DNA from 4 places in the Kosakonia cowanii JCM 10956 genome. Region 3 is predicted to be linked to each of the others. Evidence: predicted binding sites of a transcription regulator. Region 3 holds the regulator's gene; each other region holds the start of a gene.

Region 1 (7,538 bases), 490 kb from region 3:
TCGCCAGCACCGGCACCCCGGCCTTTTTTGTCCACCCGGCAGAGGCGCTGCACGGCGATCTCGGCATGATCGAGAGCCGCGATGTGATGCTGTTTATCTCCTACTCCGGCTCGGCAAAAGAGCTGGATCTGATCCTGCCGCGTCTCGACGAGAAAGCCGTCACGCTGCTGGCGATGACCGGTAAACCGCGTTCGCCGCTGGCGCTTGCCGCCCACGCGGTGCTCGATATCGCCGTTGAGCGCGAAGCCTGCCCAATGCACCTCGCGCCGACGTCCAGCACCGTCAATACGCTGATGATGGGCGATGCGCTGGCGATTGCAGTCATGCAGGCGCGCGGCTTTGACGAAGAGGACTTTGCCCGCTCGCATCCGGCGGGTGCGCTCGGCGCACGGCTATTAAACAAAGTGCATCATCTGATGCGCAAAGCGGACCAGGTGCCGCAGGTGATGCTGACCAGCAGCGTGATGGACGCGATGCTGGAGCTGAGCCGCACCGGGCTGGGTCTGGTAGCGGTCTGCGACGCCGGGCGTCACGTGCACGGGGTGTTTACGGATGGCGACCTGCGCCGCTGGCTGGTGGCGGGCGGAGCGTTAACTGCGGTGGTCAGCGAGGCGATGACGCCGGGCGGCATTACCCTTGACGCCAGCAGCCGCGCAGTGGATGCCAAAGAGCGTCTGATGCAGCGCAAAATCGCCGCCGCGCCGGTGGTAGATGATGCAGGTGAACTGGTCGGTGCCATCAACCTGCAGGACTTTTACCAGGCCGGTATTCTCTAGTCCTTCAGCCCAAGACGCTTCGCCAGCCGGTGCAGGTTGGCGACGTCCATCTCCAGCGCTCTGGCGCAGGCAGCCCACTTGCCGCCACTCTCCTCAAGCGCGCGGGAGATAAGTGTGCGCTGGAACGCCTCCGTCGCTTCGCGCAGGTTTTGCCCGCTTAATGGCACGCTTACCGGCTTTGCCGGCGGCACGGGTTCATCGCTCAGGGCAAAGTGATGCGCTTCCAGCACGATATCCCCGGCATGCTGCGTACCGCGCGCCAGCACCACCGCGCGGTGGATGGCATGCTCCAGCTCGCGCACGTTTCCCGGCCAGCCGTAGCGCTGCAAATGCCCGCGCGCAGCAGGGCTTAGCGCCACGCGCCCGAGACCAAAACGCAGGCGGCACTGCTCGCAAAAATAGCCCGCCAGCAGCACCACATCCTCGCCCCGCTCGCGCAGCGGCGGCACCTGTAAGGGGAAGACGCTCAGGCGGTGATAGAGGTCGGCGCGAAACCGTCCGGCGACCACCTCTTCACGCAGATCGCGGTTGGTGGCGGCCAGCACCCGTACATCAACACGCTGGCTGCGGTCATCGCCGACGCGCTGAATATCGCCATACTGCAACACGCGCAGCAGCTTCGCCTGTAGCGACAGCGAAAGCTCGCCAATCTCATCAAGAAACAGCGTGCCGTTATCGGCCATTTCAAACTTGCCGCTGCGGTTGCTGATGGCTCCGGTAAAGGCCCCTTTCACATGACCGAAGAGTTCGCTCTCGGCGACACTCTCCGGCAGCGCGGCACAGTTGAGATACACCAGCGGCTTGTCGGCGCGCGGCGAGGCTTCATGGATTGCTTTCGCCACCAGCTCTTTACCAGTGCCGGTTTCGCCGCCAATCAGCACGTTGAGATCCGAAGGCGCAACGATGGCGATCTCTTTTTTCAGCTGCACCATCCCCGGCGACAGGCCGATCATCTCGCTGCGCGCGACCTGTTCAAACGCCGCGGGCGCACCGGGCAGCATGTTCTGCCGCTCCAGCTCCTCAATCAGCAACGCGTTATTAAGCGCGCCTGCCGCCAGCGCGGCCACCAGCCGCAGCTCCTCATCGCTGAAGGCGTCAAACTGATCCGGCGACATGCCATCAAGCGTCAACGCGCCAATCAGGTTTTGCCCGGCAAACAGCGGCAGGCCGACGCAGGCATGCACCTTGAGTTTCTCCTGGCCGGGGATCAGGCCATCATAGGGATCGGGCAGATCGCTGTCGGCGGGAAAGCGCACCACATCGCCAGCGCGGGCAATCGCTTCCAGCCGCGGGTGGCCTTCAAGGGTAAAGCGCCGCCCGAGCACATCCTGCGCCAGCCCATCGATCGCCAGCGGAATAAACTGCCGCGCCTCGTAGCGCAGCAGCGCCGAGGCATCGCACGCCAGCACCTGACGCAGGGTGGTAATCAGCCGCTGGAAACGATCCGCGTGACCGATCCCGCTTTGCAGCTCAATGGCGATGCCCGCCAGCACATTCAGTGAAAAACTCATTCTGACCTCACTGTCATTTTGACAATGCATAGTGTCATATTGACTGTATTTATCATAGTCATAATGACATTCTAATTTTCGATTATTTTAAAAAAATATATCAATATCAAAATGATAAAAAGCTGGCACGCCTCTTGATATAGCCATGTATCACACTGAGAAACTGCACAGGATTACGATCATGGCGATTCATGTAAAAAACAACATTCACTGGGTTGGACAACGCGACTGGGAAGTTCGTGATTTTCACGGCACCGAATACAAAACGCTGAAGGGCAGCAGCTATAACAGCTACCTGATCCGCGAGGGCAAAAACGTGCTGATTGATACCGTCGATCACAAATTCAGCCGCGAGTTCGTGCAGAACCTGCGCGGCGAGATCGATCTGGCGATGATCGACTACATCGTCATTAACCACGCCGAAGAGGATCACGCGGGCGCGCTGACGGAGCTGATGTCGCATATCCCCGATACGCCAATCTACTGTACCCATAACGCTATCGACTCGATTAACGGCCACCATCATCACCCTGAATGGAATTTCCATGTGGTGAAAACCGGCGATACGCTGGATATCGGCAACGGCAAACAGCTGATCTTTGTCGAAACGCCAATGCTGCACTGGCCCGACAGCATGATGACCTACCTGACCGGCGACGCGGTGCTGTTCAGCAATGACGCCTTCGGCCAGCACTACTGCGACGAACATCTGTTCAATGATGAGGTGGATCAGGCCGAGCTGTTTGAGCAGTGCCAGCGCTACTACGCCAATATCCTCACCCCCTTTAGCCGGCTGGTAACGCCGAAAATTACCGAGATCCTCGGTTTTAACCTGCCGGTGGAGATGATTGCCACCTCCCACGGCGTGGTGTGGCGCGATAACCCGACGCAGATCGTTGAGCTGTATCTGAAATGGGCGGCGGATTATCAGGAAGATCGCATCACTATTTTCTACGACACTATGTCGAACAACACCCGCATGATGGCCGACGCCATCGCCCAGGGAATCAACGAAGTCGATCCGCGCGTGGCGGTGAAAATCTTCAACGTTGCGCGCAGCGATAAAAACGATGTGCTCACCAATGTCTTCCGCTCCAAAGGGGTGCTGGTCGGCACGTCGACGATGAACAACGTGATGATGCCGAAGATCGCCGGGCTGGTGGAGGAGATCACCGGCCTGCGTTTTCGCAATAAGCGCGCCAGCGCCTTTGGCTCCCACGGCTGGAGCGGCGGCGCGGTCGATCGCCTCTCGACGCGTTTGCAGGATGCCGGGTTTGAGATGTCCCTTAGCCTGAAAGCGAAATGGCGCCCGGATGTCGACGCGCTGGAGATCTGCCGCCAGCACGGGCGCGATATCGCCCGCCAGTGGGCGCTCGCTCCGCTGCCGGAGCCGCTCAGCCAGCCCGCCGCGCAAGCCGCCAGCGGCTGCGCAGAATCAGCCGCCGATCTCGGCCCGCGTATGCAGTGCAGCGTCTGCCAGTGGATTTATGACCCGCAAACAGGCGAGCCGATGCAGGATGTCGCGCCGGGTACGCCATGGTCTGAGGTGCCAGACACCTTCCTCTGCCCGGAGTGTTCGCTGGGTAAAGAGGTATTTGACGAACTGGCAGTGGAGGCAAAATGAGCGCCGGGATTGTGATTATCGGCTCGGGCTTCGCCGCCCGCACGCTGGTGAAAAATATCCGCAAGCTGGACAGCCACGTGCCGCTGACGCTGATTGCCGCCGACGGCATGGAAGAGTACAGCAAGCCGGAACTGAGCCATGTGATAAGCCAGGCGCAGCGCGCTGAGGATCTGATCCGCCAGACGGCGGGCGACTTCGCCGAGCAGTTCAACGTGCGCCTTTTCCCCTACACCTTTGTCACCGCCATCGATCCCCATGCGCAGGTGGTGAAAAGCGCCGACAGAAGCTGGCAGTACGATAAGTTAGTGCTGGCGACCGGGGCGAAAGCCTTTGTGCCGCCGCTGCCGGGGCGTGAAATGATGCTGACGCTCAACAGTTTGCAGGAGTACCACGCCTGCGAAGAGCAACTGCGGGCGGCAAAGCGGGTGCTGATTGTCGGTGCCGGGCTGATTGGCTGTGAGTTAGCGATGGATTTTCAGCGCGCCGGGAAAACCGTCACCCTGCTGGATAACGCCGCCAGCATCCTTCCGGCGCTGATGCCGCCGGAGGTGAGCGCTCGCCTGCAACACTGCCTGACGGCAAACGGCGTGCGCCTGCTGCTCGCCTCTAAACTGGCACGGCTTGAGGCTCGGGAGAGCGGCGTGCGGGCGCAGCTGGATGATGAATGCAGTGTCGATGCCGATGTGGTGGTTGCCGCCACCGGTCTGGTGCCGCACACCGCACTGGCGCAAGCTGCCGGGCTGGAGACCCGCCGCGGGATTGTCGTCGACGCAACGCTGCAAACCAGCCATCCGCATCTCTTCGCGCTGGGCGACTGCGCCGAGATTAATGGTCAGGTACTGCCCTTCCTGCAACCCATTCAGCTCAGCGCCATGACGCTGGCGAAAAACCTGACCGGAAGCCCGGCACAACTGACGCTGCCGCCGATGCTGGTAAAGGTGAAAACGCCGCTGATGCCGCTGCACCTGGCGGGTGAAACCTCGCGCGCCGACCTGCGCTGGCGCATCACTACCGATGCCGCAGGCATGGTGGCAAAAGGGTTCGACATTGATGATAAGCTGCGCGCGTTTGTGGTCAGTGAAGATCGCATGAAAGAGGCCTTTGCGCTGCTGAAGGCGCTGGGGCAATAGCCCGCGCGGCCGCCACCAGCCCCTGGCCGAAGGCGATGCCGCCATCCCCGGCCGGAAGCTGGTGGGGAAAAAGCAGCGTGAAATCGACCAGGTAGTGCTGTAAGCGGGCTTTCAGCAGGCGGTTATGCAGCACGCCGCCGCTGAACACCAGCGTCGTAATGCCGCGCTTGCAGGCCTGCTCGCGCGCAAGCCCGGCAAAGCCGCACGCCAGCGCATCGTGGAATGCCCACGCCCGCGCGGAGGGTAGCGCCTGCCAGCCCAGCCACGTCTGCCAGAAGGTTGCCAGATCGAGCCGGTTCCCGCAAAGCGGCATCTTTACCGGGTGCTCAACGTTTTCCGCTTTTGCCGCCAGCGCTTCCAGCTGGCAGGCGGCCTCCCCTTCATAGCTAAGCTGCTCTGGCGCGCAGCCGAGCGCGCAGGCCACCGCGTCAAACAGCCGCCCGCAGGATGAGGCCAGCGGTGCGTTAATACCGCGCGCAATTGCTCGCTCCAGCACCGGCCAGTTCTGCTGTTGGATAAGCGCCGTTTCCGGGTACGCCTGCCACCTCTCAACAAAGGCCAGCATCTGCGCCAGCAAGTTGCGCCACGGCTGACGCGCGGCGAGATCGCCCCCCGGCAGCGCCACAGCTGGCAGGCCGCCGAGGTGCTCGCAGTCGCGGTAGTTAACCCGCAAACACTCCCCGCCCCACAGCGCACCGCCCTCACCCATGCCGATACCATCAAGGGTGATGGCAATCACATCCCCGCCGTCGAGCGGCCAGCCATGCTCGCCCAGGCAGGCGGCGGCGTGGGCGTGGTGATGCAGCACGGAGCGAAGCGGCAGACCGGTGCGATCCGCCCATGCACGAGTGCGGTAAGCCGGATGCGCGTCCACCACTACCTGCTGCGGCGTGAAATCGTAGATCTGCTGCATCAGGCGCAGGGCGTTTTGCCACTGCGCCTCAACGCCCTCATCGGTTAAATCGCCGAAATGTTGCCCCGGCACGGCGCTGTCGCCGCGCAGCAGGCAGAAGGTGTTTTTCATCTGCGCCCCGAGGCAGAGCAGCGGCGGAATATCACGAAAGCCCGGCGGCAGCGGCAGCGCATCGGGCACATAGCCCCTCGCGCGCCGCAGCATCTCGCCGCTCGCCCGCACCACAGAGTCATCCATGCGCTGCACAATATCGCGATTATGCAGCAGGAAACCGTCGACTATCGACGCCAGCTCAGCCTGCGCGGCAGCGTTGGTGAGTGCTGGCGGTCTACCGCTGAGGTTGCCGGAGGTCATCACCAGCGGGCGCTGCAACGCCTGCGCCAGCAGATGCTGCACCGGGTTTGAAGGCAGCATCACACCAATCTCATCAAGCCCAGGCGCAATGGCCTCACAGAGGCCGCTGATGCTTGCGCTTTCCACCAGCACAATCGGCGCCGCAGGTGTGGCCAGCAGGCGCTGCGCTTCAGGGGAGAGGCCATCGCTTGACACCAGCATTACCGCCAACGGCTTGGTCGGGCGCTGTTTTCGCGCGCGCAGATAGCGCACGGCGGCCTCGTTGCCCGCATCGCAGACCAGATGGAAGCCGCCAATGCCTTTTACCGCCACCACGCCGCCGCTTTTGATCAGCGCCACCGCCATCTGCAACGCCTCTTCGCCCGTCGCCCGGTAGCTCGCATCATGCCAGCTCAGCTGCGGCCCACATTCCGCGCAGGCCACCGGCTGGGCGTGAAATCGCCTGTCCAGCGGATTGTGGTACTCCGCTTCGCAGGCCGGGCAGAGAGGAAACGCCGCCATCACCGTCAACGGGCGGTCATAGGGCATGGCATGAATGATGGTAAAACGCGGCCCGCAGTGGGTGCAGTTGATAAAGGGGTAGCGGTAGCGGCGCCCGGCGGGGTTGAACATCTCCGCCAGACAGTCAGGACAGGTCGCGGCATCGGGAACAATCTGCGTATCCATTGCCCCGCCCGCGCTGTCGCGGATGGTGAAGGCCTGCGGTAAAACAGGCCAGTGAAAGGGGTGCTGCTCAACGCGATCGATGCGCGCCAGCGGCGGACAGCGCTGGTGCAGAAGGCGGAGAAAGGCCTGCGCGTCGCCAACGAGGCGTATCTCTACCCCCTGCGCGTCGTTACAGACATCGCCGTTCAGCGCCAGCTGCTGCGCCAGTTGCCAGACAAAGGGGCGGAAGCCCACCCCCTGCACTTTTCCGTAAACGCGTAAGCAAACCCCAGGGCTTTGGCTCATATCATCATTGCAGCGCCGCATCGCGCAGGCGCGTCTTCATCTGTTGATAGGTGCGCTGAGTGTACGCTTCGGCCCAGGACTGATCGTTGATCGCACTCACCCGTACCGCGCAATATTTGGTCTCCGGCGTTTTCGATATCGGATCCAGATTATCCTGCGTCAGCTCGTTACAGGCACCGATCCACCACTGGTAAGTCATATAGACGCTGCCCTGGTTGATGCGCTCGCTGACATCCGCGCGGGTGATCACCTTCCCGCGTCGCGACTCCACCCACACCA
Region 2 (7,538 bases), 1.3 Mb from region 3:
CATCAGCATGATTGGCGACAGCTATGCGCAAAACCAGAAAGAGCTCAAACACTACTATCAGCAGGTTGATGAGCAGGGAAATGCGCTGTGGCGCGGCATTGCGCTGACCCGCGATGACTGCATTCGCCGGGATGTGATCAAAGGGCTTATCTGTAATTTCCGTCTCTCATTCAGCGATATTGAGCGCGCGTGGGATCTCGATTTCCAGGACTACTTTGCTGAAGATCTGCAACTGCTTGCGCCATTGATCAAAGATGGGCTGGTGGAGAGGGATGAGCAGGGGCTTCAGGTAACGGCGAAAGGGCGTCTGTTGATTCGCAACATCTGCATGTGCTTCGATGTCTATCTGCGCCAGAAAGCGCGGCTACAGCAGTTCTCGCGGGTGATTTAACAGGCCTGCAAAAGCACCAGGCCTGTTAAACCGTTAGCTAAACAGCCCGACCAGCGTTGCACACAGCAGCGCTGCGACAGCCGTTTGTGGCGTATGGCTGGCAGAGGCGCCAGCCGTAACCAGATGAATGAACGATTCCAGCATGATAACCCCCCTGAACGCGCAAGATCATACTGCACTGCGACGAACAGTAAAGCACAAAATAGCAGCACTTTTCGCGGGCGGATCGCGCTTTACGTTTACTCCATTCCCAGCTCTTTTAACTTACGCGTAAGGGTATTGCGCCCCCAGCCAAGCAGGCGTGCCGCTTCCTGCTTATGCCCCTGAGTGTGGCGCAGCGCGGTGGTCAGCAGGGTGCGCTCCATCTCCGGTTGCGCTTCAGAGAGCAGGTTTTGATGACCGGAACGCAGCGCGCGATCGGCCCACTGCGCGAGCAGCGTTGCCCAGCTGTCCGGCAAACTCTGCGACGGGCTTTCCGGCGCGGTAGCTTCAAACAGTTCACTGGGCAGATCCTGAATCAGCACTTCCTGCCCTGCCGCCATCACCGTTAACCAGCGGCAGGTGTTCTCCAGCTGGCGCACGTTGCCCGGCCATGCCAGACGGGTCAATGCCGCTTCGGTTTCCGGGTGCAGCAGCTTCGCTTCCACACCCAGTTCACGGGCCGCGTCCTGTAAGAAGTGGCGCGCCAGACGCGGAATATCTTCCCGGCGTTCGCGCAGCGGCGGCAGATGCACACGGATAACATTCAGGCGGTGGAACAGATCCTCCCTGAATTTCCCCTCCTGCACGCGCAGCTCCAGGTTCTGGTGTGTCGCCGCAATAATACGCACATCGACTTTCACCGGCGCATAGCCGCCCACGCGGTAAAACTGCCCATCGGCGAGCACGCGCAGCAAACGCGTCTGCACATCAAGCGGCATATCGCCAATCTCATCAAGAAACAGCGTGCCGCCGTCGGCCTGCTCAAAACGCCCCTGACGAATGGTGTTAGCGCCGGTAAAAGCCCCTTTTTCGTGGCCAAACAGCTCCGATTCAATCAAATCTTTCGGGATTGCCGCCATATTGAGCGCGATAAACGGCGCTTTGACGCGCGGGCTGTGGCGATGCAGCGCATGGGCAACCAGCTCTTTCCCGGTGCCGGACTCGCCGTTAATCAATACGCTGATCGATGAGCGCGACAGACGGCCAATAATGCGAAACACATCCTGCATCGCCGGCGCTTCGCCAATGATATCGGTGGTCGGGCCGAGAGCCTGCACATTGCGCGGCTGCTGCTGCTCCTGGTAGTGACTGATAGCGCGCTCAACCAGTGCCACCGCTTCATCAATATCGAACGGTTTAGGCAGGTAGTCGAATGCTCCCTGCTGATAAGCGCTTACCGCCGCATCAAGATCGGAGTGGGCAGTCATAATGATGACCGGAAGCATCGGATGGCGCTGCTTAATCTGTTTTAACAGTGCCAGCCCGTCCATACCGGGCATACGGATATCCGAAAGCAGAACATCCGGCGTTTTGGTGGTCAGCGCATCAAGCACTTCAATGGCACTTTCAAACGTTGTACAACTCAAGCCTGCCCCGGTGAGCGCGCGTTCAAGCACCCAACGGATGGAGCTATCGTCATCCACGATCCAGACTATCCCTCGTTGCATAAACACCTCTACTTCCGAATAGGCAGGAATACCGAGAACTCGGTATGGCCTGGCCAACTGGTAAATTCAATTTTGCCTGAGTGTTGATCAATCAGGCTGCGTGCAATCGATAAGCCAAGCCCGGTGCCGCCTTCGCGGCCGCTGACCATCGGGTAAAACAGCGTGTCCTGCAGATGCTGCGGTATACCCGGGCCGTTATCCTGCACATCGATTCTTGCTGCCAGGCGATAACGCACACCGTGCAGCGTTAACTGGAACGCGGTGCGGGTGCGCAGAATAATTTCGCCGCCCTCCGGCCCTAATGCCTGAAGCGCATTGCGCACGATATTGAGTAAAACTTGCTCGATCTGGTCAGGATCGTGCGCCAGCTCCGGTAAACTGGGATCGTAATCGCGAATTAACGTGACGTTAGCTGGCAGCTCCATCGACACCAGGTTCACCACGCGCTCGGCCACTTTATGGATGCTTTCGGTAACGTGCATTCCCGGCTGCTGTGGCCCTAACAGGCGATCGACCAGATTGCGCAGGCGGTCGGCCTGCTCAATGATCACTTTGGTGTATTCCAGCAGCGACGGGTCGGGCAGGGCTTTACTCAAAAGCTGTGCCGCGCCGCGCAGGCCGCCCAGCGGGTTTTTAATCTCATGCGCCAGGCCGCGCACCAGATCGCGCGCCGCCACCTGTTGAGCATGCTGAAGCTGCTCCTGGCTTAAACGACGCTGGTTATCCATCGGCGCCATTTCCAGCAGCACCAGCCCGTCCGGCAGGCGTTGCGCCGTCAGGGAGAGAATATGCGAGCGCCCGTCGATGACCAGCGTCACTTCGTTATCGGTAAAGCCCTGGCCTGCATGCAAACTTTCACGCATCAGGTCGATATTGAGGGAGAAGTAGCTCAGCAGTTCCGGCAGCGGGGTGCCGAACAGTTTGCGCGAGCTTTGCGCCAGCAGCTGTTGTGCTGCGGGGTTGGCGTAATGTACCGCCAGGTCGTCATCAACCAGCAGGATGCTGTTGATCAAAGAGTTGAGGATCTGCCCAGCATCGGGCAGCGCGCCGCTTGCCATGTAGCAGTCTCCCGGAGATATGCACCAATTTTGTGCAGTATAGCGTTATAGAAAGAAAAAGCGCGTGAGATCAGGTTGTTGTCGGCGAAAAAAGCCCATCGTGTGATGGGCCAAAGTTTCCACGGCAACTAAAAAATTCTCTGGCCTCTTTCTCGCCGTCAGCTGCCTGTGACGAGAAAGAGGCTGAGTATTAATAACGTAATTAAACGCTGTAATAGAGTTCGAACTCTACCGGGTGCGGCGTCATGCGAACGCGGTCGTTCTCTTCAATGCGCAGCGCAATGTAAGCGTCGATAGCGTCGTCGGTGAATACGCCGCCGGCGGTCAGGAACTCGCGGTCAGCGTCCAGCGCGTTAAGCGCTTCTTCCAGGGAGCCTGCAACCTGTGGGATCTCTTTCGCCTCTTCCGGCGGCAGATCGTACAGGTTTTTGTCCATTGCTTCGCCCGGGTGGATTTTGTTCTTAATACCATCCAGACCCGCCATCAGCAGTGCGGCAAAGCACAGGTACGGGTTCGCAGCCGGATCCGGGAAGCGCACTTCGATACGACGCGCTTTCGGAGAGGCAACAACCGGAATACGGATAGAGGCAGAACGGTTACGGGCTGAGTAGGCCAGCATAACCGGTGCTTCGTAACCCGGGACCAGACGCTTGTAGGAGTTGGTGGTCGGGTTAGAGAGGGCGTTGATCGCTTTAGCGTGTTTGATTACGCCGCCGATGTAGTACAGCGCCATTTCAGACAGGCCAGCGTATTTGTCGCCAGAGAACAGGTTGGTGCCGTTCTTGGAGAGAGACATGTGGCAGTGCATACCGGAACCGTTATCACCGAACATCGGTTTCGGCATAAAGGTCGCGGTTTTACCGAAGCGGTGCGCAACGTTATGTACCACATATTTGTAAATCTGAATTTCGTCCGCTTTTTTGGTCATGGTGTTGAAGCGGGTTGCCACTTCGTTCTGACCCGCAGTCGCCACTTCGTGGTGATGCGCTTCGACAACCAGGCCCATCTCTTCCATCACCAGACACATGGTGGAACGCAGATCCTGAGAGGAGTCTACCGGCGGAACCGGGAAGTAACCGCCTTTCACAGCCGGACGGTGACCTTTGTTACCACCTTCATATTTGGTGGTGGTGTTCCATGCGCCTTCGATATCGTCGATAGCAACGCTGGAACCGGAGATGGAGCTGCCGAAACGCACGTCGTCAAACAGGAAGAATTCCGGCTCTGGCCCGAACAGCACGGTGTCTGCCAGACCGGTGGAGCGCAGGTACTCTTCAGCGCGTTTGGCGATGGAGCGTGGGTCGCGATCGTAGCCCTGCATAGTGCCTGGCTCGAGGATATCGCAGCGAATAATCAGCGTAGACTCTTCGTAGAACGGGTCAATGACAGCGGTAGTGGCGTCCGGCATCAGCACCATGTCGGATTCGTTGATGCCTTTCCAGCCACCAATCGAAGAACCATCAAACATTTTGCCTTCTTCGAAGAAGTCAGCGTTTACCTGATGGGCTGGGATCGTGACGTGCTGTTCTTTACCTTTGGTATCTGTGAAGCGCAGATCGACAAACTTCACTTCGTGCTCATTCAGCATCGTCAAAACGTGTTCAGCGGACATACTTAAACTCTCCCGGGATTGTCATTGTCGTCGTGGTAACGAGGTCTTCTAATTACTACGTAAATCTGGCGTAGTTGCCGTACAATGGATAAGCGAAATCTATGCCAACTTTTAAATCACCCCAAAAAGGCGTTATCATGCTCGGCATAGTGCAAAAGGGCTGCACCATGATGGTTACCTTGCACCAATATAGTGCTTTTATGGAAACATAGGGCACCATATTGGTGCAATTTTCGTTATTTGCCCCTTTTAACGCTCCGTGAAAGCGATCACAAAGCAACTCTGCAATACTTGTTTGCAGGGTATGTTTGTGATCCTGTTTAGTCCTTCGATTAATACGTGTACAATAACGCGCTATTTCTAATGCCTGAGGCAAAGTTGTGATCGAAAATCTGCGTAACATCGCCATCATTGCTCACGTTGACCATGGTAAAACGACCCTGGTTGACAAGCTGCTGCAGCAATCCGGTACGTTCGACGAACGTGCTGAAACTCAAGAGCGTGTGATGGACTCCAACGATTTGGAGAAAGAGCGTGGGATTACCATCCTCGCTAAAAACACCGCTATCAAATGGAATGATTATCGTATCAACATCGTTGATACCCCAGGGCACGCCGACTTCGGTGGTGAAGTTGAGCGTGTAATGTCCATGGTCGATTCCGTGCTGCTGGTGGTTGACGCATTTGACGGCCCGATGCCGCAAACGCGCTTCGTGACCAAAAAAGCATTTGCCCATGGTCTGAAACCTATCGTGGTAATCAACAAAGTTGACCGTCCTGGCGCGCGTCCGGACTGGGTTGTTGATCAGGTCTTCGACCTGTTCGTTAACCTTGACGCGACCGACGAACAGCTGGACTTCCCGATCGTTTACGCTTCTGCGCTGAACGGTATCGCGGGTCTGGACCACGAAAACATGGCTGAAGACATGACCCCGCTGTACCAGGCGATTGTTGAACATGTACCGGCACCGAACGTCGATCTCGACGGCACGCTGCAGATGCAGGTTTCCCAGCTCGATTACAACAACTACGTTGGCGTAATCGGCATCGGCCGTATCAAGCGCGGTAAAGTGAAGCCGAACCAGCAGGTCACTATCATCGATAGCGAAGGCAAAACCCGTAACGGTAAAGTTGGCAAAGTGCTGACTCACCTGGGGCTGGAGCGTATTGAGAGTGACGTGGCTGAAGCGGGCGACATCATTGCAATCACCGGTCTGGGCGAGCTGAATATCTCCGACACCATCTGTGATCCGCAGAGTGTTGAAGCGCTGCCGGCGCTCTCCGTTGATGAGCCGACCGTCACCATGTTCTTCAACGTCAACACCTCTCCGTTCTGTGGCAAAGAGGGTAAATATGTTACCTCTCGTCAGATCCTTGACCGCCTGAACAAAGAGCTGGTGCACAACGTTGCGCTGCGCGTTGAAGAGACTCAGGATGCGGATGCGTTCCGTGTTTCTGGTCGTGGTGAGCTGCACCTCTCTGTTCTGATCGAAAACATGCGTCGTGAAGGTTTCGAAATGGCGGTTTCCCGTCCGAAAGTAATCTTCCGCGAAATCGATGGCCGCAAACAAGAGCCGTTCGAGAACGTAACGCTGGACGTTGAAGAGCAGCACCAGGGTTCTGTCATGCAGGCACTGGGCGAGCGTAAAGGCGATCTGAAAAACATGAATCCGGACGGCAAAGGCCGCGTACGTCTCGACTACGTGATCCCAAGCCGCGGTCTGATCGGCTTCCGTTCAGAGTTCATGACCATGACCTCTGGTACCGGTCTGCTGTACTCCACCTTCAGCCACTACGACGATATTCGTCCGGGCGAAGTGGGCCAGCGTAACAACGGCGTGCTGATCTCCAACGGTCAGGGTAAAGCGGTTGCGTTTGCGCTGTTCGGTCTGCAGGATCGCGGTAAGCTGTTCCTCGGTCACGGTGCGGAAGTGTATGAAGGCCAGATCATCGGTATTCACAGCCGCTCTAACGACCTGACGGTAAACTGCCTGACCGGTAAGAAACTGACCAACATGCGTGCGTCCGGTACTGACGAAGCAACGGTTCTGGTTCCGCCGATCAAGATGACCCTGGAGCAGGCGCTCGAGTTCATCGATGATGACGAACTGGTAGAGGTAACACCTCAGTCCATTCGTATCCGTAAACGTCATCTGACTGAGAACGACCGTAAACGCGCCATGCGCGGTGCAAAAGAAGAGTAATTCTCCTCTTTTAGCCCAACAAAAGCCGCTGATTATCAGCGGCTTTTTTTATCCCGCGATCGCGGGCGTGAAAGGGCCCGCTATTCAAGCGGAAACTTTCCCGCTACAGTTAACTCTCCATGGCAGGCAAGGAGAGGCAAATGCTCTATATCTTTGATTTAGGTAATGTGATTGTCGATATCGACTTCAACCGGGTGCTCGGAGCCTGGAGCGATTTCAGCCGCGTACCATTGGCAACCCTGAAGCAGAACTTTGTCATGGGGGAGGCCTTCCACCGTCATGAACGCGGGGAGATCAGCGATGAGGAGTTCGCCAAAGCCCTGTGTGAAGAGATGGCGCTGCCGTTAAGTTATGAGCAATTCTCCACCGGCTGGCAGGCGGTTTTCGTCGCGCTACGCCCGGACGTTATCGATATCATGCACAAACTGCGCGCGAAAGGAGATCGTGTGGTGGTGCTGTCCAACACCAACCGCCTGCATACGACCTTCTGGCCGGAACAGTATCCGGAGATCCGCGCCGCCGCCGATCATATCTATCTCTCGCAAGAGATGGGCATGCGTAAACCCGAATCAAGAATTTATCAGCAGGTTCTAACGCTAGAAGGTTTTTCTGCCGAAGATGCCG
Region 3 (7,538 bases):
GAGAGATCATCGACGGTTACGGCAATCCGGCCACCTTCTACCAGATGCAGGACAACGGCAAGCCGGTTAAAGGCCACGCCTCGCAGATGCACTACGAACTGGAAAAAGATTTCGTCATCCTGACCGGCAACGCCTATCTCGAGCAGTTGGACAGCAATATTGCTGGTGACAAAATCACCTACCTGGTGAAAGAGCAGAAGATGCAGGCGTTCAGCGACAAAGGTAAGCGCGTAACTACTGTGCTGGTACCGTCGCAGTTACAGGACAAGAGCAACAAATCCGCCCCGGCCCCGGCGCAAAAGAAGAGTAACTAATCCGTTATGGCAACATTAACTGCAAAGAATCTCGCCAAGGCTTATAAAGGCCGTCGCGTGGTCGAAGACGTCAGTCTGACCGTTAACTCCGGTGAAATCGTCGGCTTGCTTGGCCCTAACGGCGCAGGGAAAACCACCACCTTCTATATGGTGGTCGGGATTGTTGCGCGCGATGCCGGCAACATCATTATTGATGATGAAGATATCAGCCTGCTGCCGCTGCATGCGCGCGCGCGTCGCGGCATCGGCTATTTACCGCAGGAAGCCTCGATCTTCCGTCGCCTCAGCGTCTATGACAACCTGATGGCAGTGCTGCAGATTCGTGACGATCTCACCACGGAACAGCGTGAAGATCGCGCCAACGAGCTGATGGAAGAGTTCCATATCGATCACCTGCGCGACAGCATGGGCCAGGCGCTCTCCGGCGGTGAACGTCGCCGCGTCGAGATTGCCCGCGCGCTGGCGGCAAACCCGAAATTTATCCTGCTCGATGAACCCTTTGCGGGCGTTGACCCAATCTCGGTTATCGACATCAAACGCATTATCGAGCATCTGCGTGACAGCGGGCTTGGGGTGCTGATTACCGACCATAACGTGCGCGAAACGCTGGCCGTATGTGAGCGCGCCTATATTGTCAGCCAGGGGCATCTCATCGCCCACGGCACGCCGCAGCAAATCCTTGAAGACGAACATGTTAAGCGCGTATATCTTGGGGAAGACTTCAGACTCTGATAGGGTAAGGTTTATTGACATTTTTTGTCGGAGAGTGCTGCTCTGAATATGAAGCAAGGTTTGCAACTACGGCTTAGCCAACAGCTAGCCATGACGCCGCAACTGCAACAGGCCATTCGCCTTTTGCAGTTGTCCACGTTGGAACTTCAGCAGGAACTTCAGCAGGCGCTGGAGAGCAACCCACTGCTGGAACAAACCGATCTTCACGAAGAAGTGGATAGCGAACAGGTTCAGGAAAAAGATGGCCTGGACACCGCGGATGCACTCGAACAGAAAGAGATGCCTGACGAACTGCCGCTGGATGCCAGCTGGGATGAGATCTACACCGCCGGCACGCCGTCAGGCAGCAGTAACGATTACATTGATGATGAACTGCCGATCTACCAGGGTGAAACCACCCAGTCGCTACAGGATTACCTGATGTGGCAGGTAGAGCTGACCCCCTTCTCCGATACGGATCGCGCCATTGCGACCTCGATCGTTGATGCCGTGGACGAAACTGGCTATCTCACCGTGACGCTTGAGGAGATCCTCGAGAGCATGGGGAACGACGAGATCGGCATGGATGAAGTCGAAGCGGTGCTAAAGCGCGTTCAGCGTTTTGATCCCGTTGGCGTTGCGGCGCGCGATCTGCGCGACTGCCTGCTGGTTCAGCTCTCTCAGTTCGCCAAAGCGACACCGTGGTGTGAAGAGGCCCGGCTTATTATCTGCGATCATCTCGATCTGCTGGCCAATCATGACTTCCGCTCGCTGATGCGCGTGACGCGCCTGAAAGAGGATGTGCTGAAAGAGGCGGTCAATCTGATCCAGTCCCTCGATCCGCGTCCCGGGCAGTCGATCCAGACCAGCGAGCCGGAGTATGTGATCCCCGATGTGCTGGTGCGCAAACACAACGGGCGCTGGACGGTAGAGCTTAACGCCGACAGCATTCCACGTCTTAAGATCAACCAGCAGTATGCAGCGATGGGCAGCGGCGGGCGTAACGACGCCGACACGCAGTTCATTCGCAGTAATTTGCAGGAAGCGAAGTGGTTGATCAAAAGCCTGGAGAGCCGCAATGACACGCTGCTGCGCGTCAGCCGCTGCATCGTCGAGCAGCAGCAGGCGTTCTTTGAGCAGGGCGAAGAATTTATGAAACCGATGGTGCTGGCGGATATCGCCCAGGCCGTCGAGATGCACGAGTCCACTATCTCTCGTGTTACGACCCAGAAGTACCTGCACAGTCCTCGCGGCATTTTTGAACTGAAGTATTTCTTCTCTAGCCATGTGAATACCGAAGGCGGCGGCGAAGCCTCCTCCACGGCCATCCGCGCACTGGTGAAGAAGTTGATCGCCGCTGAAAACCCTGCAAAACCGCTGAGCGACAGTAAGCTGACGACGCTGCTTTCCAATCAGGGAATCATGGTCGCGCGGCGAACCGTTGCGAAGTATCGAGAATCTTTATCCATTCCGCCGTCTAACCAGCGTAAACAGCTGGTGTGACCCAACCGATAAGGAAGACACTATGCAGCTAAACATCACCGGACAAAACGTTGAGATTACCGATGCCCTGCGCGAGTTTTTAAACAGCAAATTCGCCAAGCTGGAGCACTATTTCGACAGGATTAATCAGGTTTATGTTGTGTTGAAAGTGGAAAAGGTGACGCACATTTCAGATGCCACGCTGCATGTGAATGGAGGCGAACTGCATGCCAGTGCGGAAGGACAAGATATGTATGCTGCTATTGACGGTTTAATTGATAAACTGGCGCGGCAGCTCACGAAGCATAAAGATAAACTGAAACAACACTAATTGTCCGGGCGTCCGTCTGGCGCGTTGCACCCGACCGCAACCCGGTTGGGTGCTGGCTCCGGCGTCGCTTAGGTGAAATTATGATGAATAACGATTCGGCTCTTCAACTGAGCACAGTGCTTAACCAGGAATGTACCCGTAGCGGCGTTCACTGCCAGAGTAAAAAACGCGCGCTGGAAATTATCAGCGAGCTGGCGGCGAAACAGTTAGGTCTGCCGCCGCAGGTGGTCTTCGAAGCGGTTCTTACGCGTGAAAAAATGGGCAGTACCGGCATTGGTAACGGTATCGCCATTCCCCACGGCAAGCTCGAGGAAGATACACTGCGCGCCGTCGGCGTGTTTGTACAACTCGAAACGCCGATTGCCTTCGACGCTATCGATAATCAACCCGTCGATCTGCTCTTTGCCCTGCTGGTGCCGGCAGATCAAACCAAAACGCATCTGCACACCCTTTCACTGGTCGCCAAGCGGCTGGCAGATAAAACCATTTGTCGACGCCTGCGCGGCGCGCAGAGTGATGAAGAGCTCTATGAGATCATCACGCAGACAGAAGGCGAGCGCGGCGATGCGTAACCGGGTAAGACTATACTTGTCAGTCGTTCTGAGGAGAAATGACCCATGGTCCTGATGATCGTCAGTGGTCGTTCGGGTTCAGGGAAATCCGTGGCGCTACGCGCACTGGAAGATATGGGTTTCTACTGTGTTGATAACCTGCCGGTTGTGCTGTTGCCGGAACTGGCGCAAACCCTCGCCGATCGCCAGATCTCTGCCGCCGTCAGTATCGATGTGCGCAACATGCCGGAGTCGCCGGAGATCTTTGAGCAGGCGATGAGCAACCTGCCGGAGGCGTTTTCGCCGCAGCTGCTCTTTTTAGATGCGGATCGCAACACCCTGATCCGCCGCTACAGCGACACGCGCCGCCTGCACCCGCTCTCAAGCAAAAACCTGTCGCTGGAGAGCGCCATCGATGAAGAGAGCAATCTGCTTGAGCCGCTGCGTTCGCGTGCCGATCTGATTGTTGATACCTCAGAGATGTCGGTGCATGAGCTGGCAGAGATGCTGCGCACGCGCCTGCTGGGCAAACGCGAGCGCGAACTGACCATGGTCTTCGAATCCTTTGGCTTCAAGCACGGCATTCCAATCGATGCCGATTACGTCTTTGACGTACGCTTCCTGCCGAACCCGCACTGGGATCCGAAGCTGCGTCCGATGACCGGCCTTGATAAGCCCGTCGCCGCATTCCTCGACAGGCACACCGAAGTGCATAACTTCATCTACCAGACGCGCAGTTACCTCGAACTGTGGTTGCCGATGCTGGAGACCAACAACCGTAGCTACCTGACGGTTGCCATCGGCTGTACCGGGGGTAAACACCGCTCTGTTTATATCGCCGAACAGCTGGCGGACTACTTCCGCTCGCGCGGCAAAAACGTGCAGTCCCGTCACCGTACGCTGGAAAAACGCAAAACATGACCGTAAAACAAACCGTTGAGATCACCAATAAGCTGGGCATGCACGCGCGCCCGGCGATGAAACTGTTTGAACTGGTGCAGGGCTTTGACGCGGAAGTGCTGTTGCGTAATGAAGAGGGAACCGAAGCGGAAGCCAGCAGCGTGATCGCTCTGCTGATGCTGGATTCCGCCAAAGGCCGACAGATTGAAGTCGAAGCCAGCGGCCCTCAGGAAGAGGAAGCGCTGGCCGCGGTGGTGGCGCTGTTTATCGCCGGGTTCGACGAAGAGTAATCAGTGCAGGTTGTTACTCTGCAAAAAGCCTTCGCCACCCAGCTGTTGCATCTGGCGCATGATCCACGCCTGACGGTTACGCACATAACCTGAAGGCGCTGCCGCTTTATAACGAATCGGGTTCGGCAGCACCGCCGCCAGCAGCGCGGCTTCCGACATCGTCAGCCGGCTCGCGGGTTTATGAAAATAGCGCTGCGACGCCTCTTCCACACCAAATATGCCGTCACCAAACTCCGCAATATTCAGGTAGACCGTCAGGATGCGCCGTTTCGTCCATACCGCTTCCGTTGTTACCGTCAGCCCCGCCTCCAGCCCTTTTCGCAGCCAGCTTTTACCGTCCCACAAAAAGAGGTTTTTCACCGTCTGTTGCGACAGTGTCGAGGCGCCGCGAATGCGGTTCTCATGCTTTTCATTATGTGAGAGCGCTTTTTCGATGGCTTCTACATCTAATCCCCAGTGATCGGGAAAGCGCTGATCTTCAGCGGCAACCACCGCCAGCGCCATCCACGGTGAGATCTCATCCATGCTGACCCAGTCCGAGTGGGCGACATAGCTAAAATCCCCCGTCAGCCACGCGCTCAGTTGCCGCTCGACCATCACTGCGGAAAACGGCACGGGTAAGAAGCTGAACAGCAGAATACCGCCGCCCCAGAAGGCCACCAGCACTAACAGAACACGCAGAAGAAGGCGTTTTAGCGCGGCCTTCAGCTTACCGCCTCCGCCTCGCTTCATTCGCACAATACCAGCACGCGCGTCACCAGCTTCTCAATTCCTGTTGCCGCCTGGGCAATATCTTCCGCCAGCATATAAGCCGGTGTGGTCACCACTTTGTTCTCTTCATCGACAACAATATCGTCCACCGGACACGGCACGTGCTCAGCGCCCATCTCTTCCAAAACTTCGGCAGTGTCGACATCGGTTCCGATGGTGAGACGCAGCGGGAAGTCGAAAATCTTCGGTAGCGTCGCCGGCGCAATGCACATAAAACCGAGCGGTTTTCCAGCCTCGTGCATCGCCAGCGCGAGGGTTTTCAGATCACTATCCACTTCGCAGTCGCCGCCGAGGCTGGCAAAACTGCTGAGGTTTTTCGCCGCGCCAAAGCCGCCGGGGACAATCAGCGCATCCAGATCGTTTACTGATGCCTGCGCCAGTGGCGCGATCTTACCCCGCGTAATGCGGGCGGCCTCAACCAGCACGTTGCGGCTTTCCGCCATGCTTTCGCCGGTGAGATGATTGATGACATCACTTTGCGCTTTATCTGGTGCAAAACAGACGGCCTCTGCGCCGTTGCGGGCAAGCGCCAGCAGGGTAATTACCGCTTCGTGGATCTCGGAACCGTCATACACACCAGACCCACTAAGAACAACGCCGACTCTTTTCATGCCAAACATCCTTTCTGCGAATTGCGGTCAATAACTAAAAATTTTGATAAGGAAGCCTTGCTTCACACATTTCACTGATTGCTGTAACAAATCATTTAAGATTTGCTATCTTATGTGCGTGTGGTCGAATTTTAATAGACTGCGCCCTTGCAATTAAAACCAAAAATTACGGCGCAGCCACGGTTTCCCTGGTGTTGGCGCAGTATTCGCGCACCCCGGTTAATCCGGGGTCATTTTTTTGCAGCGTCTGCCACCCAGGCTTTGAGCACGGCGACATCATTGCGCCACTCCTGCTTCATCTCTTCCACCCATTCGCCGACATTATCCCACCAGGCGGGAAGATCCGGAGACTGGATCTGCTGGCCTAACTGCTGCAGATGGCGCAGGCCGACGGATCCGGCAGCGCCCTTAATTTTGTGCCCCTCTTCGACAATCCCTTTCTGGTCGCGCGCGGTAAGGTTCGACTCCAGCACGCTCAGATAACCTGGCATCATCTTCTCAAACACCGCCAGCCCATCGGTAATCAGCTTCGGCCCAACCAGTTCGAGATACTGCTCAAGCATGGCGGTATCCAGCAGAGTTTGCGCTTTGTCGTTGTCTATCGTTGCCACCTGTTCCTCCTCCTCATCTCCGGCGTCCCAAAACTTTTTGATCATTGCCGTTAATGCCGGCACTGCCAGCGGTTTGCTTAAAACATCATCCATGCCGGCATCCAGATACTCCTGCTTATCTTTCAGCACGTTTGCGGTCAGCGCCACCAGCGGCGGCAGTTCGTCGCGCGAATAGCGGCTGGTGAGCGCGCGCGAAATATCCAGCCCGGTCATATCCGGCAGCTGAATATCGAGCAGCACCAGGTCATATTCGCCCGGCGCAAACATCTCCAGCGCCTCACCGCCGGTCATCGCCACATCGACGCTGTTACCAAGTTTCTCCAGCACCGAGCGCGCGACAATCACGTTGAGTTCGATATCTTCTACCAGCAGCACATGTAGCGCCGGTAAAGGCATCTCATCCTCTTCGAAAGCGTCGTCAACCTCCTCCGCCACCGCAGGGGCATGGACGGTCAACGTAAAGAGCGAGCCGCTGCCGGGCTGGCTGCTGACGGTGATATCGCCGCCCATGCTTTTCGCCAGACGGCGCGAGACCGCAAGCCCGATGCCGGTACCGGTGGCCGGTTTGCCGCCGTGGCTATCTTTCACCTGATAATACATGGCGAAGATTTTGTCCTGCTCATCGCGCGGAATACCGATCCCGGAGTCCTGCACTTCGAAGTGGAGGATCTCACCTTCGTCATAGCGCACACGCACCGTCACCTGCCCTTCGCGGGTAAATTTCACCGCGTTGCTGATCAGGTTCCAGAGGATCTGCCGCAAGCGGGTGCCGTCGGTGATCACCTGGTGTGGCAGCGGCAGCGTCGGCTCCAGCTCGAAGCGCAGCCCTTTTTGATGCGCCTGCAGCCCGGAGAGGTTCTCCAGATCCGCCAGGAAACTGGTGAAGTCGAGCGGCTGGTTATCGAGCTGCACTTTGCGCCGCTCCATCTTATCCATATCGATGATATCGTTGAAGATATTTCCCAG
Region 4 (7,538 bases), 590 kb from region 3:
GGGGATTATTAATCAGCGCCATGGCGATCATCACGCGCTGGCGCATACCGCCGGAGAGCTGGTGCGGATAGGCTTTGAGGCGCATCTCCGGGGCGGGGATCTGGACTTTTTCGAGTATTTGTAGCGCCGCCGCCATCGCCTCGTTGCGCGAGACGTTCTGGTGGCGCATCACCGCTTCACTGAGCTGATCGCCTAACGTGAACGCCGGGTTGAGGGAGGTCATCGGCTCCTGAAAAATCATCGCCAGTGCATTGCCGCGCAGGTCGGCATAGTCACGCGGGGCGAGCTGGCGCAGATCCTGGTCGCGAAAGTGCATCTCGCCGCTGACAATCTGCGCGCTGGTGGGCAGCAGCCCCATTAACGCCAGCGAAGTAATACTTTTCCCGCAGCCCGATTCGCCCACCAGCGCCAGCGTCTCACCGCGTTTTACGCTCAGAGAGATGCCATCTAATACGCTGACCGGCGATCCGGCAAACTGCACCTTCAGGTTGGTTATCCGCAGCACCGGCGCGGGATCGTGAAACGGGATCGTCGTCATGGCATATCGTCCTCAATGTGGATGGCCTGGATCAGGGCGTATTGCAGATCGAGCAGGTGTTCGCGCATCGCCATGGCGGCCGCGGCCGGCTTGCGATCGCGGATCGCCTGCATAATGCGGTGATGATGATCGTTGTAGCGGTCGACCTTCGCCGGGGTACGCGCCAGCTCGCGCAGGTGGTGCCAGGCGGGTTCGCGGCGCACGGCGTCGAGGGTGTCGAACAGGCCAAGCAGCAGGCGGTTGCCCGCCGCTTCGGCAATCGCCCGGTGAAAGGCGCTGTCCCACAGTTCATTGAGGTCCGGATCTTCGGCACTGACGTTATCGATGCGCTCAAGCATGCGCTGCATCAGCGCCAGCTGCTCGGGGCTTGCCCGCAGTGCCGCCAGCCGCGCCAGGCCTGGCTCAATCTGTAAGCGCGACTCCATCACTTCCAGCATATTGGTCTGCTGAACCAGCCCTTGTAGCGCAACGGGCGAGGCAGGCGCGGTAGGGCCGGTAAAGGTCCCTTTGCCCTGCTTGCGCCAGATGCGCCCCTCCTCCTCCAGCACGTCGAGGGCGCGGCGGATCTCGCGCCGCCCGACGCCAAACATTTCAGCCAGCTCGCGCTCTGTCGGCAGAGGAGTCCCTGGTGTTGACTCATACTGGTGGATAAGGCCACGAAGCTGTTCAAGCGCTGTGCTGGAGTTCGCCAGATAGCGTGAGGGTTTTTCCATATTGGTTCATCCGCGTTTTGCGTTATCTTTTTATTTCATAACAGCAAGTTATGGTTTTTATGCCTGCTGCCACTCAGGGTTTATTAAGCAATTTGCGAACCAATAGATCATTGGTTCAGTTATATTTTTGAAATATTTGTTAATACATTGATTTAAAGATGTTTATTTTTTGCCAGCAGTGGCGGGAAAAGCAGCGCTTCAGAGGAGGATAAGCGGCGAATGCACAGTTTTTGTGCAACATATGCACCAAAAAAGAGCAAAACGTTCACAAATGCACCATCCGATGGTGCGATTCTTGAGAGGGATGTGGGGTTTGTATCGCCCGATGGCGCTGCGATTATCGGGCCTACGGGTGTGTTGCGTGTGTGAGCCGGGTGTTGTAGGCCTGATAAGGCGCAGCCGCCGTCAGGCAATGGCGGAAGGACGTGCAATAAGCTGACCAACTGCGAGGCTAAAGGCGCGCAGCGCCTGGGCGACATCACCCCCCGCAATGCTCTCCGCCGGATGGTGGCTAATGCCTCCCGCACAGCGCACAAAGAGCATCGCCGACGGCCAGCGTTCGGCGATGGCGATGGCGTCATGCCCGGCACCGCTCGGCAACAACAGCGTGCGCCCCTGCACTTCCCACACCGCGTCGCTTAACTGCGCACGCAGAGCTTCATCGCAGGGCGTGGCGGCAATGGTATAAAAAATCTCATGGCTAAAACCCACGCCGCGCCGCGCCGCGATCTCCCCGGCCTGATCCAGCAAGCGTTGCAGCAGCGCGTCGCGCGCCTCATCCTGCGGGCTGCGAATATCGAGCGTCAGGCTTACCGCACCCGGGATCACGTTCACCGCGCCGGGTTCACACTGCAAGGTACCAACGGTGGCGACAATATCCGGCGCGAAGGCCTGGGTGGTCTGCTCAATAAACAGCAGCCATTCGGCAGCGGCGGCCAGCGCATCGCGGCGATGGCGCATCGGCACCGTCCCGGCATGGCCCGCTTCGCCGGTAAAGCGGGCATGCAGGCGGTGCGCGCCATTAATCGCGCTCACCACGCCGAGGGCGAGATCCTCCTGCTCCAGCACCGGCCCCTGCTCAATGTGCAACTCGAGGTAGGCCGAGAAATCCGCCGCCGGGCGCTGGGCGGCAAAAATCGCATCGGCGCTCAGCCCGGCAAGGGCTAACGCCTGCGCAACGCTTATCCCCTGCGCATCCTCGCAGGCAAGCCACGAGGCGGGCCAGCTGCCGGTCAGCCCGCGACTGCCAAGCAGGGCGATGTTAAAGCGCGTCCCCTCCTCATCAGCAAAACCGATAATCTCAATCGCCTGCGCCCCGCGCAGCCCGGCACGGTTCAGCGCATCGACCACTTCAATCGCCGCCAGCACACCGAGCATGCCGTCGTAACGCCCGGCGTTGCGCACCGTGTCGAGATGGGAGCCGAGCAGCAGCGCCTGCGCGCCCGGCTGCGCGGCCTCATAGCGCCCGCAGATATTGCCGACCGCATCCTGCCAGGTGTTCATGCCCGCCTGCTGCATCCACTGCGCGACCAGCGCGTTGGCCTGCAAATGCTCCGACGAGAGATAAACGCGGGTCAGCCCCTCTGTGCTTTCGCTTAATTGCGCCAGCGCGTCGCAGCGCGCCATTACCCGAGCGGCGGCGCAGGCGGCCTCCTCCTGATTCATCATGCGCGCGCTCCTTCATACACATCCCAGGCTGCCTGCATCGCCGCGCCCTGCACGGTACGAAAACCGAGGCGGTTGAGCACCGCTTCCAGCGCGGTGAGGGTTTGCAGGACGCAATCTTTGCGCGCGTTATAGCCCATGGTGCCGATGCGCCAGATCTTGCCCTGCAACGGGCCGAAGGAGGTGCCAATCTCAATATGGAAATCGTTCAGCAGGCGCTGGCGCACCTCTTCACCGTGCACCTCAGGCGGGATCACCACCCCGAGCACGTTATTCATCTTGTGGCGGATGTCGCCAAACACCCCAAGCCCCATTCCCTGGATACCGGCGAGCAGCGCGCGGCCGTGCAGTTCGTGGCGGGCAATCAGGTTATCCATCCCCTCCTCCAGCATAATGCGCGCGCATTCGCGGGCGGCGAAGAGCATGCTGGTGGCTTCGGTGTGGTGGTTCAGGCGCTCCGGCCCCCAGTAATCCATTACCATGCCGAGATCGAAATAGTTGGAGTAGATCATCTCCTCGCTGCCATCTTCGTGGGCCTCGGTGCGGATCCCCTGCTCAACACAGCGGCGAGCGCGGATCGCCGCCTCCATGCGCGGGCTTAAGGTGACCGGCGCGCTGCCGGACGGCCCGCCAAGGCACTTCTGCAACCCGGCAGAGACCGCATCCAGCCCCCAGGCATCGCTCTCCAGCGCGTTGCCGCCGAGTGACGCCGTGGCATCGGTGTAAAACAGCACATCGTGGCGGCGGCAGATCTCGCCCAGTTTATCGAGGGGTTGCAGCATCGTTGTCGAGGTGTCGCCCTGCACCGTCAGCAGCAGGCGCGGCTTAACGCGCTTGATCGCCTCTTCAATCTGATCCGGCGTAAAGACTTCGCCCCACGGCACCTCGATGGTATGCACCTCGGCGCGGCAGCGGCGGGCGATTTCACAAAGCAGGTGACCGAAGCGGCCAAACACCGGCACCAGCACGCGGTCGCCGGGGCGAATGGCGGAGACGAGGATCGCCTCAATACCGGCGCGCGAGGTGCCATCCACCAGCATCGTCCAGCGGTTTTCGGTGCGAAAGACGCCGCGATAGAGCGCCATTACCTCATTCATGTAGCCGGTCATCACCGGATCGTACTGGCCGATAAGCTGGCTCGCCATTGCGCGCAGTACGCGCGGATCGGCATTGATCGGCCCTGGCCCCATCAGCAGGCGTTGAGGCGGGTTGATTTGTGAACTGTGGGAGAGATCAAACATTGGCACGTCCTTCATCCGGTCAATGAAACAAAAGGTTCTTATTTTCTATTTCTGCAACTAATGTGCCATAGACGGAGGGGACGGGACTGCGGGGTAAACCACAAAATCGGGGGCACAGCGTGCCCCGCGAGGTGTCATCAGCGTGGTGCGAAAGCACCAAAAAAGTGCATCAGCGCGCTTCGAGTTCGTCGAGATCCTGATAGAGCGCAGCGATAGTGTGAATGCGCTGCCGCCCTTCGCTAAGCGTGGTGTGCAGCAGCGCGTTAGCGAGGAGATTCACCAGGCTCATGGCGCTGCTGTAGCTGTCGAAGGCCGAGACGCTCTCCAGCGGCAGGCCGATATGCCAGCGGCTAACGGCTTTCAGCCCGCTGGCCTGCGCTTCACTCAGCACCAGCACCGGCACGCCGCGGCTTTGCAGCGTCTCCAGCAGCGGACGCACGCCGCGCGGACGGCGGCGAAACGCCACCATTACCACCATATCCTCCTCAGTGAGATCGACAATCTCCTCCGCCAGCGTCTGCCCAGGCTGTGGCATCACCGCCACCTGCCCGCGGCTTTGCAATAACTGCTGGCGCAGATGCAGCGCCACCGGCGCGCTGTTGCGAAAGCCAATGATCACCACCCGCCGGGCAGCGCTCAGGGCCGCGATAATGGCGGCAAACTGCTCCGCATCGAGGCTGTTGATCCACTGGGTCAGGTTCGCCATCTCCTGCTTATAGTGGCGCGCCAGCAGCGTGTTGCCCTGCACCGCCTCGCGGCTTTCCGCCAGCGGCATCCCGCTCTGGCGCAGGGTGCGCAGCTCATCGCGCATCGCTTTGAAGTTGTCGTAACCGAGTCGGCGAAACAGGCGGCTGACGGTCGCCTTCGACACGCCGCTTAAGCGGGCAAGCTCCGCGCTGTTGTAGCTCACCAGGTCGTCGAAGTGATCGAGAATAAAGGCGGCCACCCGCTGCTCCTGCGGCGAGAGGTGGTCGTAACACGCGCGTAAGCGCATATCGAGCTGCTGCATAACGCCTCCTGCAACTTTTGTTTCAGCTAAAGCTGACACAGTGAAACGTATCGCGTCAATCTGGAACAGCTCTTGCTTAGCACTCTGCTATACCCGCAAAAAAGGAAGCGTGACGATGCAGAGTAATATGGCCCCCTCCGGTATGGCGGTAACGCCCCACCACCTTGCCAGCGAGTCGGCGCTCTCGGTGCTGCGCCACGGCGGTGACGCCATTGAAGCGATGGTCGCGGCGGCGGCCACCATTGCGGTGGTCTACCCGCATATGAACGGCATTGGCGGCGACGGCTTCTGGCTGATTGTGCCGCCGAACGGCGAACCGTTGGCGATCGATGCCAGCGGCGCGGCGGGCCAGCACGCGACCACCGCCTTTTATGACGGGCATGCGCATATTCCCCATCGCGGCCCGCTGGCGGCGTTAACCGTGCCCGGCACATTGAGCGGCTGGGAGGAGGCGCTGACGTTCTCCACCTCACTCGGCGGCGGGCAGCTTCCACTTTCGCGCCTGCTGGCAGATGCCATTCGCTACGCCGCCGACGGTATTCCCGTCACCCAGTCGCAGGCCAGCGCCACCCAGGCGAAGTACGCTGAGCTGGTCGATGTCCCCGGTTTTGCCGACACCTTCTTACCAGAGGGCAGTGCGCCTTTGGCGGGGAGCCGCTTTTGCCAGCCGAAACTGGCGCGCACCTTAACCCGGCTTGCCACTGAGGGGCTGGGCAGTTTTTATCGCGGCCCGCTGGCAACGATTATCGCCGCTGAAATGGCGGCCTTAGGCCTGCCGGTGACCGCGCAGGATCTCGCCGCTCATCGCGCCCAGCGCCGCGTGCCGCTGCGCCTCGCGCACAGCCAGGGCGAGGTGTTCAACATGACGCCGCCCACTCAGGGGCTGGTGTCGCTGGCGATCCTCGGCATTACCGATCACCTGGCGATGGAACAGGCCAGTGAAGTGCAGACCATCCACCGAATTGTCGAAGCGACCAAAAAAGCCTTTGGCCTGCGCGACCGCTATATCACCGATCCGCGCCACGTCACGCTGCCGGTGCAGAGCCTGCTGGAGCAGGCACCGCTGGAACAGCTCGCCGCCAGCATCGATGAGCAGCGCGCCGCCCCCTGGGGCCCAGGCAAAGGGCCGGGGGATACGGTGTGGATGGGCGTGGTGGATAAAAACGGGCTGGCGGTGTCGTTTATCCAGAGTATCTATCACGAGTTTGGCAGCGGCGTAGTGCTGCCGGAGAGCGGCGTGCTGCTGCAAAACCGCGGCGCGGCCTTCAGCCTCGACCCGGAACATCTGCTGGCGCTGATGCCGGGCAAACAGCCGTTCCACACCTTAAACCCGGCGGCGGCGCGGCTTAATGATGGGCGCACCATGGTCTACGGCACGATGGGCGGTGACGGGCAGCCGCAGACCCAGGCGGCGATCTTTACCCGACATGTATTGCAGGGAATGGGATTGCAGGAGGCGGTCTGCGCCCCGCGCTGGCTGCTCGGGCGCACCTGGGGGCAGACCTCCGACAGCCTGAAGCTGGAGAACCGTTTTAGCGAAGAGACGGCGCAGGCACTGCGCGCCATGGGGCATGAAGTGGAGTGGCTGCCCGGCTTAAGCGAAGCGACCGGCCATGCCGGTGCGATTGTGCGCCATGCCAACGGCATGCTGGAGGGGGCATTTGATCCGCGCAGCAACGGCAGCGCGGCAGGTTTCTAAGGAGCGATGATGAATAACGACGCAACAGACTGGCCGGCGTGGATCCGGCTGGTGGAGCAGATACTTGACGTGCCGCTTGATGACGCGCGCCGTGCGGAGCTTGAGGTGCAGCTGGCGCGCATCGCGGCGATGGCGCAGCCGTTAATGCAGTTTCCCCTGCCCCCTCGTCAGGAAGGGGCGGGAGAGTACCGCTTATGAATCTGTCGATTGAGGATATTCAGCGCGGGCTGCGCGAGAAGTGGTTCAGCGCGTACGAACTGGCGCTGCAGACGTTATCGCGCATCGATCAACTTAACCCCGGCATTAATGCCTTTACTGAAGTCACCGCTCCGCGCCTGCTTGCCGAGGCGGCGCAGATTGACCGCCAGATCGCCGGGGGCGAGACGCTGCCGCCGCTGGCGGGGGTGCCGTTTGCGGTGAAAAACCTGTTTGATATTGCAGGCGTGACGACGCTGGCTGGTGCGGAGTTGTTTAGCAACGATCCGCCCGCCGCGCAGGATGCCTTTGCCCTGCGCCAGCTCCATCGCGCCGGAGCGCTGCTGGCCGGGGCGCTTAATATGGACGCCTATGCCTATGGCTTTACCACTGAGAACAGCCACTACGGCGCGACGCGCAACCCGCGCGATCGCACCCGCGTGGCAGGCGGCTCCTCTGGCGGCTCGGCGGCGGCGGT

The links. The regulator sigma-54, encoded in region 3, starts transcription at its own class of promoters, with help from an activator protein. The targets are predictions, from matches to a motif close to GTTGGCACANNTTTCGCTNT.
Region 1: a site for sigma-54 is predicted at 2,409-2,428, ahead of norV (anaerobic nitric oxide reductase flavorubredoxin). Genes of this name have one in related genera too.
Region 2: a site for sigma-54 is predicted at 4,800-4,819, ahead of glnA (glutamate--ammonia ligase). Genes of this name have one in related genera too.
Region 4: a site for sigma-54 is predicted at 5,226-5,245, ahead of BWI95_RS10265 (gamma-glutamyltransferase family protein). Genes of this name have one in related genera too.

Annotation. Positions count from the first base shown of each region.
Region 1 covers NZ_CP019445.1:1,105,275-1,112,812, forward strand. The annotation lists gene gutQ (arabinose-5-phosphate isomerase GutQ) at 1-776, shown strand, start outside; gene norR (nitric oxide reductase transcriptional regulator NorR) at 773-2,287, opposite strand; gene norV (anaerobic nitric oxide reductase flavorubredoxin) at 2,469-3,911, shown strand; gene norW (NADH:flavorubredoxin reductase NorW) at 3,908-5,041, shown strand; gene hypF (carbamoyltransferase HypF) at 4,986-7,259, opposite strand; gene fdhF (formate dehydrogenase subunit alpha) at 7,264-7,538, opposite strand, start outside.
Region 2 covers NZ_CP019445.1:257,839-265,376, reverse strand. The annotation lists gene hemN (oxygen-independent coproporphyrinogen III oxidase) at 1-391, shown strand, start outside; gene BWI95_RS23190 (YshB family small membrane protein) at 425-535, opposite strand; gene glnG (nitrogen regulation protein NR(I)) at 631-2,040, opposite strand; gene glnL (nitrogen regulation protein NR(II)) at 2,049-3,098, opposite strand; gene glnA (glutamate--ammonia ligase) at 3,301-4,710, opposite strand; gene typA (ribosome-dependent GTPase TypA) at 5,091-6,914, shown strand; gene yihX (glucose-1-phosphatase) at 7,055-7,538, shown strand, end outside.
Region 3 covers NZ_CP019445.1:1,600,059-1,607,596, forward strand. The annotation lists gene lptA (lipopolysaccharide ABC transporter substrate-binding protein LptA) at 1-314, shown strand, start outside; gene lptB (LPS export ABC transporter ATP-binding protein) at 321-1,046, shown strand; gene rpoN (RNA polymerase factor sigma-54) at 1,095-2,528, shown strand; gene hpf (ribosome hibernation promoting factor) at 2,551-2,838, shown strand; gene ptsN (PTS IIA-like nitrogen regulatory protein PtsN) at 2,919-3,410, shown strand; gene rapZ (RNase adapter RapZ) at 3,456-4,310, shown strand; gene npr (PTS phosphocarrier protein NPr) at 4,307-4,579, shown strand; gene mtgA (monofunctional biosynthetic peptidoglycan transglycosylase) at 4,580-5,311, opposite strand; gene elbB (isoprenoid biosynthesis glyoxalase ElbB) at 5,308-5,961, opposite strand; gene arcB (aerobic respiration two-component sensor histidine kinase ArcB) at 6,192-7,538, opposite strand, start outside.
Region 4 covers NZ_CP019445.1:2,188,721-2,196,258, reverse strand. The annotation lists gene BWI95_RS10290 (ABC transporter ATP-binding protein) at 1-538, opposite strand, end outside; gene BWI95_RS10285 (FadR/GntR family transcriptional regulator) at 535-1,251, opposite strand; gene hpxK (allantoate amidohydrolase) at 1,657-2,919, opposite strand; gene BWI95_RS10275 (pyridoxal-phosphate-dependent aminotransferase family protein) at 2,916-4,157, opposite strand; gene BWI95_RS10270 (MurR/RpiR family transcriptional regulator) at 4,327-5,166, opposite strand; gene BWI95_RS10265 (gamma-glutamyltransferase family protein) at 5,282-6,865, shown strand; gene hpxX (oxalurate catabolism protein HpxX) at 6,875-7,063, shown strand; gene BWI95_RS10255 (AtzE family amidohydrolase) at 7,060-7,538, shown strand, end outside.